One region of the Kitasatospora sp. UYEF31 genome, then DNA from elsewhere that is predicted to be linked to it. Evidence: riboswitches for the same ligand, from Rfam matches in the RefSeq annotation. Region 1 holds a riboswitch; the other holds the start of a gene.

Evidence for each region. A riboswitch is a leader RNA that binds a small molecule or an ion and turns the genes downstream of it on or off. The one in region 1 is predicted to bind glycine.
Region 2: linked by a shared signal. The riboswitch ahead of gcvT (glycine cleavage system aminomethyltransferase GcvT) and the one ahead of gcvP (aminomethyl-transferring glycine dehydrogenase) in region 1 are both predicted to bind glycine.

The regions. Positions count from the first base shown of each region.
Region 1 covers NZ_JBXAWK010000002.1:111,444-115,329, reverse strand. The annotation lists gene AC0Z36_RS01560 (DNA polymerase IV) at 1-918, shown strand, start outside; glycine riboswitch at 1,022-1,157, shown strand; glycine riboswitch at 1,158-1,267, shown strand; gene gcvP (aminomethyl-transferring glycine dehydrogenase) at 1,321-3,886, shown strand, end outside.
Region 2 covers NZ_JBXAWK010000033.1:3,702-7,587, forward strand. The annotation lists gene gcvH (glycine cleavage system protein GcvH) at 89-466, opposite strand; gene gcvT (glycine cleavage system aminomethyltransferase GcvT) at 535-1,647, opposite strand; glycine riboswitch at 1,857-1,959, opposite strand; gene AC0Z36_RS17600 (AAA family ATPase) at 2,441-3,058, shown strand; gene AC0Z36_RS17605 (enhanced serine sensitivity protein SseB) at 3,098-3,814, shown strand; gene AC0Z36_RS17610 (flavin monoamine oxidase family protein) at 3,862-3,886, opposite strand, start outside.

The sequences.
Region 1 (3,886 bases):
CTGGCCAAGGTCGGCTCCGAGTTGGACAAGCCCGACGGGCTGACCGTGATCGAACCCGGTCAGGAGCGGACCGTACTCGACCCGATGTCCGTGCGGGCCCTCCCGGGCGTCGGCCCGGCGACCGGCGACACCCTGCGCAAGGCCGGGATCACCACAGTCGCAGCCCTCGCCGCCCTGCCTGAGAGCGATCTCGTACGGATGATCGGCCAGGCGCACGGGCGCGGACTGCACGCCCTCGCCCAGGGGCGGGACGAACGGCCCGTGGTCGCCGAGCGCGACGCCAAGTCGGTCTCCGTCGAGGACACCTTCGACACCGACCTCGTCGACCGGGCCAGGATCATCCGGGAGATCGACCGGCTCGCGGCCCGCTGCACCGAGCGCCTGCGCGCCGCCGCGCGGTCCGGGCGCACCATCACGGTCAAGGTGCGCCGCTACGACTTCTCCAGCCTCACCCGCTCCGAGACACTGCGCGGCCCCACAGACGACCCTGTCGTCATCCGGGAGACGGCGCAGCGGCTGATCGCCCAGGTGGACAACGAAGGCGGCCTGCGGCTGCTCGGCGTCGGGGTGTCGGGGCTCGCCGACTACGCGCAGCAGGACCTGTTCGGGAGCGGTCCGGACACCGAAGTCGTACGGATTGACGAAGAGGAGCCCGGGGCGTGGGAACCCGGCGGTCCCGCAGTCTTCCACCCGGGGCGTCCGCCGCTGGCGGTCTGGCACCCCGGGCAGGACGTCGGGCACACCGAGTGGGGTCCGGGCTGGGTGCAGGGCAGCGGTGTCGGCCGGGTCACCGTACGGTTCGAGACACCCGGGTCCACTCCGGGGCGGGTCCGTACGTTCCGCATCGACGATCCGGATCTCACGGGTGCCGAGCCGCAGTCGCTCGTGCCCCCTGACCAGCGCGGGAAGCCGGCCTGACGGCATGAATCGGACGTACGGCGGCAAAACGCCACCGCACCTCAGGAACCCCAGGGGACCGGTCCCGCACCGGGTGGGCCGCTGCTACCTTTGACACTGCTCATGTGGCCGCGCGGGAGAGTCCCGGGTGGGGACCGCAACGGGATCCGACAACATATTCCGTCACTGGTCCGCACATCGGGCGCCGAAGGAGCAACTCCTCCCCGGAATCTCTCAGGCCCCCGTACCGCGTAGGACAGAGCACTCTGGAAAGTAGTCCCCGGTGAAGACGGCCGGTGGCTCGCCGACGGTGCAAACCCGCACGTGCCCGCGGGTGAAGCTCTCAGGTACCGATGACAGAGGGGGAGGCCACCGACGGGTACGGCCGCGTACCCGCCAGGAGTAATCCAGGAGGCCTCCGTGATGACCACGTCCCACGTCCCTTCCGTTCCGCCGCGTTCGGGACCCGGGAGCCTGGCCGGCCTTGAGCGGGCCCAGCCGTTCGACGTCCGCCACATCGGCCCGGACGCCGACGAGCAGGCGAAGATGCTCGCCCACATCGGTTTCGGTTCCCTGGACGACCTGACAGACGCGGCCGTCCCCGAGACGATCCGTACGATCGAAGCCCTCGACCTGCCCCCGGCTCTGACCGAGGCGGCCGTCGCCGTCGAACTGCGGGCCATCGCCGCCCGCAACGAAGTCCTCACGCCGATGATCGGCCTGGGCTACTACGGCACCGTGACCCCGCCGGTGATCCTGCGCAACGTCATGGAATCGCCCGCCTGGTACACGGCGTACACGCCCTACCAGCCGGAGATCTCCCAGGGGCGCCTTGAGGCCCTCATCAACTTCCAGACGGTCGTGACCGACCTGACCGGGCTCGACGTGGCCGGCGCCTCCCTCCTGGACGAGAGCACCGCCGCCGCCGAGGCGATGACCCTCGCGCGACGCGCGGGCAAGTCCAAGAGCAGCGTGTTCGTCGTCGACGCGCAGACTCTGCCGCAGACCATCGCCGTCGTGCGCACGCGCGCCGAGGCGATGGGCATCGAGGTGCTCGTCACCGACACCGCCGCCGGTCTGCCCGAAGGCGACTTCTACGGCGTCCTCCTCCAGTACCCGGGTGCCGACGGCCAGGTCCGCGACCTCACCGCCGTGATCGCAGAAGCACACGGGCGCGGCGCGCTCGTCAGCGTCGCCGCCGACCTCCTCGCCCTCACCCTGCTCAAGTCGCCCGGTGCCATGGGTGCCGACATCGCGGTGGGCTCATCCCAGCGCTTCGGCGTCCCGATGGGCTTCGGCGGACCGCACGCCGGATACATGGCGGTCACCCAGAAGCTGACCCGCTCGATGCCCGGACGCCTCGTCGGCGTGTCCGTCGACGCCGACGGCAACCAGGCCTACCGCCTCGCGCTCCAGACCCGCGAGCAGCACATCCGCCGGGAGAAGGCGACCAGCAACATCTGCACCGCGCAGGTGCTGCTCGCCGTCATGGCCGGCATGTACGCGGTCTACCACGGCCCCGAGGGCCTGACCGCGATCGCCCGCCGGGTGCACCGCTTCGCGGCCATCCTTGCCGAGGGCTTCCGTACGGCCGGTACCGACGTCGTCCACCGCGACTTCTTCGACACCGTGGTCGTCGAGGTCCCGGGCCGCGCCGCGGCGATGGTCGCCGCCGCCCGCGCCGAGGGCGTGAACCTCCGCCTCGTCGACGCAGACCACGTCGGGATCAGCTGTGACGAGACCACCACCCGCGCGCACGTCGACACCGTCTGGCGCGCGGCCGGCGTCACCGGCGAGGTGGCCGGCCTCGACAAGACCACCGCCGACGCGCTGCCGGAGGACCTGCTCCGTACGGAGGACTTCCTCGTCCACCCCGTCTTCCACGCGCACCGCTCCGAGACCGACATGCTGCGCTACCTGCGCCGTTTGTCCGACAAGGACTACGCGTTGGACCGCGGCATGATCCCGCTGGGCTCGTGCACGATGAAGCTCAACGCCACCACCGAGATGGAGCCGGTCACCTGGCCGGAGTTCGGGGCACTGCACCCGTTCGCGCCCATCGACCAGGCGGGTGGCTACCTGGAACTGATCCAGAGCCTGGAGGCCGGGCTTGAGCAGATCACCGGCTACGCCAAGGTGTCGGTCCAGCCGAACGCCGGTTCGCAGGGCGAGCTGGCGGGTCTGCTCGCGGTCCGCGCCTACCACCGGGCCAACGGCGACACCGGCCGTGACGTGTGCCTGATCCCGTCCTCCGCGCACGGTACCAACGCGGCCTCCGCCGTCATGGCCGGTATGCGCGTGGTCGTCGTCGCCACCGGTGAGAACGGCGACGTGGACGAGGCCGATCTGCGGGCCAAGATCGAGAAGCACCGCGACGCGCTGTCGGTGCTGATGATCACCTACCCGTCCACGCACGGCGTCTTCGAGACCCATGTCACCGACATCTGCGCCCTGGTGCACGAGGCCGGCGGCCAGGTCTACGTCGACGGCGCGAACCTCAACGCCCTGGTCGGCCTCGCCAAACCGGGCAGGTTCGGCGCGGACGTCTCGCACCTGAACCTGCACAAGACCTTCTGCATCCCGCACGGCGGCGGTGGCCCCGGTGTCGGCCCGGTCGGCGTCCGCGCGCACCTCGCGCCGTACCTCCCCAACCACCCGATGCAGCCCGACGCGGGCCCGGCCACCGGCGTCGGCCCGATCTCCGCCGCCCCGTGGGGCTCCGCGTCGATCCTGCCGATCTCCTGGACGTACATGCGCCTCATGGGCCCGGACGGGCTCAAGCGCGCCACCCAGGTGGCGATCCTCAACGCCAACTACATCGCCAAGCGGCTCGCCCCGCACTTCCCGGTGCTCTACACCGGCCCCGGCGGCCTGGTGGCGCACGAGTGCATCATCGACGTGCGCGGCATCACCAAGGCCACCGGCGTCACGGTGGACGACGTCGCCAAGCGCCTCATCGACTACGGCTTCCACGCGCCGACCATGTCGT
Region 2 (3,886 bases), on a different contig from region 1:
GGGGATAACCCCCGGACCCCCAGCCGAAAACCCGGTGGCCCGGCTGGAAATGGCGGTCTTCACGCGTTGAAACGCAGCAAAGGGTGGGTCAGGCGCCGGCGAAAGCGGCGTACTCATCGGCGGTGAGGAGGTCCGCGGGCTCGCCGTCGACCTTCACTTTGAACAGCCAGCCGCCCTCGAAGGCCGCCGAGTTGACCAGGGCCGGGTCCTCCACGACGGCGTCGTTGACCGCGACGACCTCACCGGTGACCGGGGAGTAGATGTCGCTGACCGACTTCGTCGACTCCAGTTCACCGCAGGTCTCGCCCGCGGTGACGGCCTGGCCGACCTCGGGGAGCTGCACGAAGACCACGTCACCGAGCGCCTCGGCGGCGTGGGCGGTGATGCCGACAGTGGACACACCGTCCTGTGCCGCGGAGAGCCACTCGTGCTCCTTGGTGTAGCTCAGCTGCTGGGGGTTGCTCATGACTGGGATTCTCCCGGATCGAAAGGGGTGCTTGTGTACGGGGTTCAGATGCCGGACGCGGGTGTGCGTCAGGCGCGCTTGTAGAACGGCAGCGCCACAACCTCGGCCGGCTCGGCCTTGCCGCGGATGTCGATCGCCAGCCGCGTGCCGGGTTCGGCCCGGTCCAGCGGCACGTACGCCATCGCGATGGGGTGGCCCAGCGTCGGCGACGGAGCACCGGAGGTGACCTCGCCGATCTTCTCGCCGGTGCCGGGGTCGACCACCGGGAAGCCGTGCCGCGGGATGCGCCGACCGGCCGGCTTCAGCCCGACCAGGGTGCTGCGGGGGCCCTCTTCAGCGCGGGCGGCCAGCGCCGCGCGGCCGATGAAGTCCTCCTCCTTGTCGAGGCGGACGACCCGGCCCAGGTTGGCCTCGTACGGCGTCAGGCCGGTGGACAGTTCGTTCCCGTACAGCGGCATCCCCGCCTCCAGGCGCAGGGTGTCGCGGCAGGACAGGCCGCACGGGATCAGGCCGAGCCCGGCACCCGCCTCCTCCAGGGAGGTCCACAGCGAGACCGCGGCGTCCGGCGTGACGAACAACTCGAAGCCGTCCTCGCCGGTGTAGCCGGTGCGGGCCAGGAACACCTCGTGGCCGGCGACCTTCGCCCGGTCGATCGCGTAGTACTTCACCGCGTCGAGGTCCAGGTCGGTGAGCCCGCGCAGGATCTTCACCGCGTTCGGGCCCTGGACAGCGAGTAGCGCGTACGACTCGGACTCGTCGGTGACGGTCACGTCGAAGCCCGCGGCCCGGGTGATCAGCTCACGGGCGACGACCGCCGCGTTGGACGCGTTCGCGACCACCAGGAACTCGGTCTCGGCGAGCCGGTAGACGATCAGGTCGTCCAGGATTCCGCCGTTGACGTCACAGATCATCGAGTAGCGGGCGCGGTCCACGCCGATCTTCGAGATGAAGCCGACCAGCGCGTGGTCGAGGGCGCGGGCGGCTTCCGGACCGCGCAGGGTGATCTCACCCATATGGGTGAGGTCGAACAGACCGGCGGCTTCGCGTACGGCGTTGTGCTCGGCGCTCTCGCTGCCGTACCGCAGCGGCATCCTCCAGCCCGCGAAGTCGGTCATGGTGGCGCCGCGCGCGTCATGGACGGCGTCCAGCGGCGTGCGGCGTTCAACGGGGACGGTGCTCATGGGCGTGGATCTCCTCACGGAGCAGCGGAGCAGGTGCGGACACAAGGCAGGCCCGGCCGCACCAACACGGTCGATGCCCTCCCCCTCTGTCATGGACCTGAGAGCTTCACCAACGCTGCCATGGGCAGACGCGGCTTGCACCGTGGGTGAGACCGGACTCCTGCGCACAGCGGCGCACGGAAGGGCTCCGGCCTGCTTTCCAGAGATGCCTCACCCGGGCGGTACAGGGGGCCTGAGAGTTTCCGGGGAGGATTTGCTCCTTCGGCGACCACCTCGGAAACATCTCCGAAGGGTCTCTCCCGCGCGGGGTCGACGGCCAATATGCGGTTGTTGGGCGAATGCTACTCAGATCCGCGGCGGTGTCCGGCATCAGCCCGAAGTGGAGCTTGCGGAGCGTAGGGCAGATGTAAGAGGACACCGCTTGGGACAGCACAGATCCGCGGCGGTGTCCGGCATCAGCCCGAAGTGGAGCTTGCGGAGCGTAGGGCAGATGTAAGAGGACACTGCTTGGCACAGCACAGATCTGCTGCGGTGTCCGGCATCAGCCCGAAGTGGAGCTTGCGGAGCGTAGGGCAGATGTAAGAGGACACTGCTTGGCACAGCACAGTATCGGTCCACCACCGTTGTCGTACGGGGAGTGGGTATTCGAGGGAAGACCGGCAGTTGTGGGGGCCCCGCACGGTGCAGGATGGCCGCAATGAAGGAGAGGGCCATGTCGAGTCCGGTGGGGGACTGCGCTGTTGGGGACCGGGTCGCACCGGTGGTTCCATCCGGGGAGCCCCAGGTGGTGCGCGTGCCCGCGCCGCGTAGGCACCGGAAGTCGGTGTTGCGCCCGTCCGGCGTCCACGACCTGCGGCGGCGTACCTGTCGCGCACTCGTCTATCCGCGGGGTTCGGTCGTCCTGGTCACCGGGCTGCCCGGGGCCGGCAAGAGCACGCTGCTCGACCGCGCGGTGCGCCCCGGGCCCGCACTGCTCGACGCGGAACGGCTGAGCTTCGTCTGGCGGACCCGCCTCGGCCCGCTGCCGTACGGCCTGTACCGGCCGCTGGTCCGGGTCCAGCACTACGTCAGGGTGGTCGCCGCGGTGTGCGGCGACGGGCCGGTGGTGCTGCACGACAGTGGGCGCAACGCGTGGCTGCGCCTGGTTGTCGCGTGGGCCGCCCGGGCCCGTGGCAAAAGCTTTCACCTCCTTCTCCTTGAGGTCACCGGGGAGCAGGCGCTGGACGGTCAGCGGAAGCGGCGGCGGGGGGTCACGGCCCCGGTGTTCGACCGGCACGTGCAGACCTGGAACCGACTGCGGGCGGACATCGGTGGAGGCGTCACCGGGGCCGCGTCGTGTGTGCTCCTGGACCGGGGCGCGGCGTCCAGGATCGGGCGGATCTCATTCGCTGAAACCCACGGTTTAGAGTGACCCGGACCCGCCGGCCCGTACTTCCGAGGAGCTCCGCCCATGGTCTTCCCGACCAACACCGTCGAGTACGCACTCCTCGCGGCGGCGCGGGACCCCGGCCGCACCGGTGAGTTGATCGAGGCACTGGGTGACGGGCAGGTGTGGGTGCCGCTGCCGGCCGGGGGCGGTCCGGACAGCCGGGACCTGACCCTGCCGACCACCGAGATCGACGGGGGCGTGTACGTCCCGGTCTTCACCTCGGAGGAACAGCTGTTCATGATCGCCGGGCAGATGTCCTACACGGTCGCCCCGGTGCGGGAGTTCGCCCGGGGCCTGCCGCCTGAGGTCGGGATCGCGGTCAATCCGGGCGGTGAGATCGGCATCCCGATCCCCGCCGCGGGGGTCCTGGAACTCGCGAAGATTCCCAACGCCGGGGCGATGGGCGCCCGCGTACGGCTGCGCGAACCCGAGCCGCACGAGGAGTCTGTGGCGCTGCTGCGGGCGGCCGTCGAGGAGTTCGCCGCGACCCCTGTGGTGCTCAGCGCGCGCCGCGCGCTCGGCACGGTCGAGACCGACACCCCCGCGCTGTTCCTGGGCATCGAACTGGACCGCTGGGAGGAGCAGGACCGGGCCGCCGCGATGCACGCCCTGGAGCGGGCGCTCAGCCGCGGCGGCTGCCAGTGGCCGGTGACGATGGTGCTGCTCGACGTGGCCCAGGACCCGGTGGGGGACTGGATGCTGGGCTACGTCGCGCCGTTCTACACGCGGAATTTCTGAACCGGGTCCGGAATCAGGTTCCGGACAGGAGTTGAGGCAGCCGGGCCCTACTTCGCGGTGTGCACCTCAAGG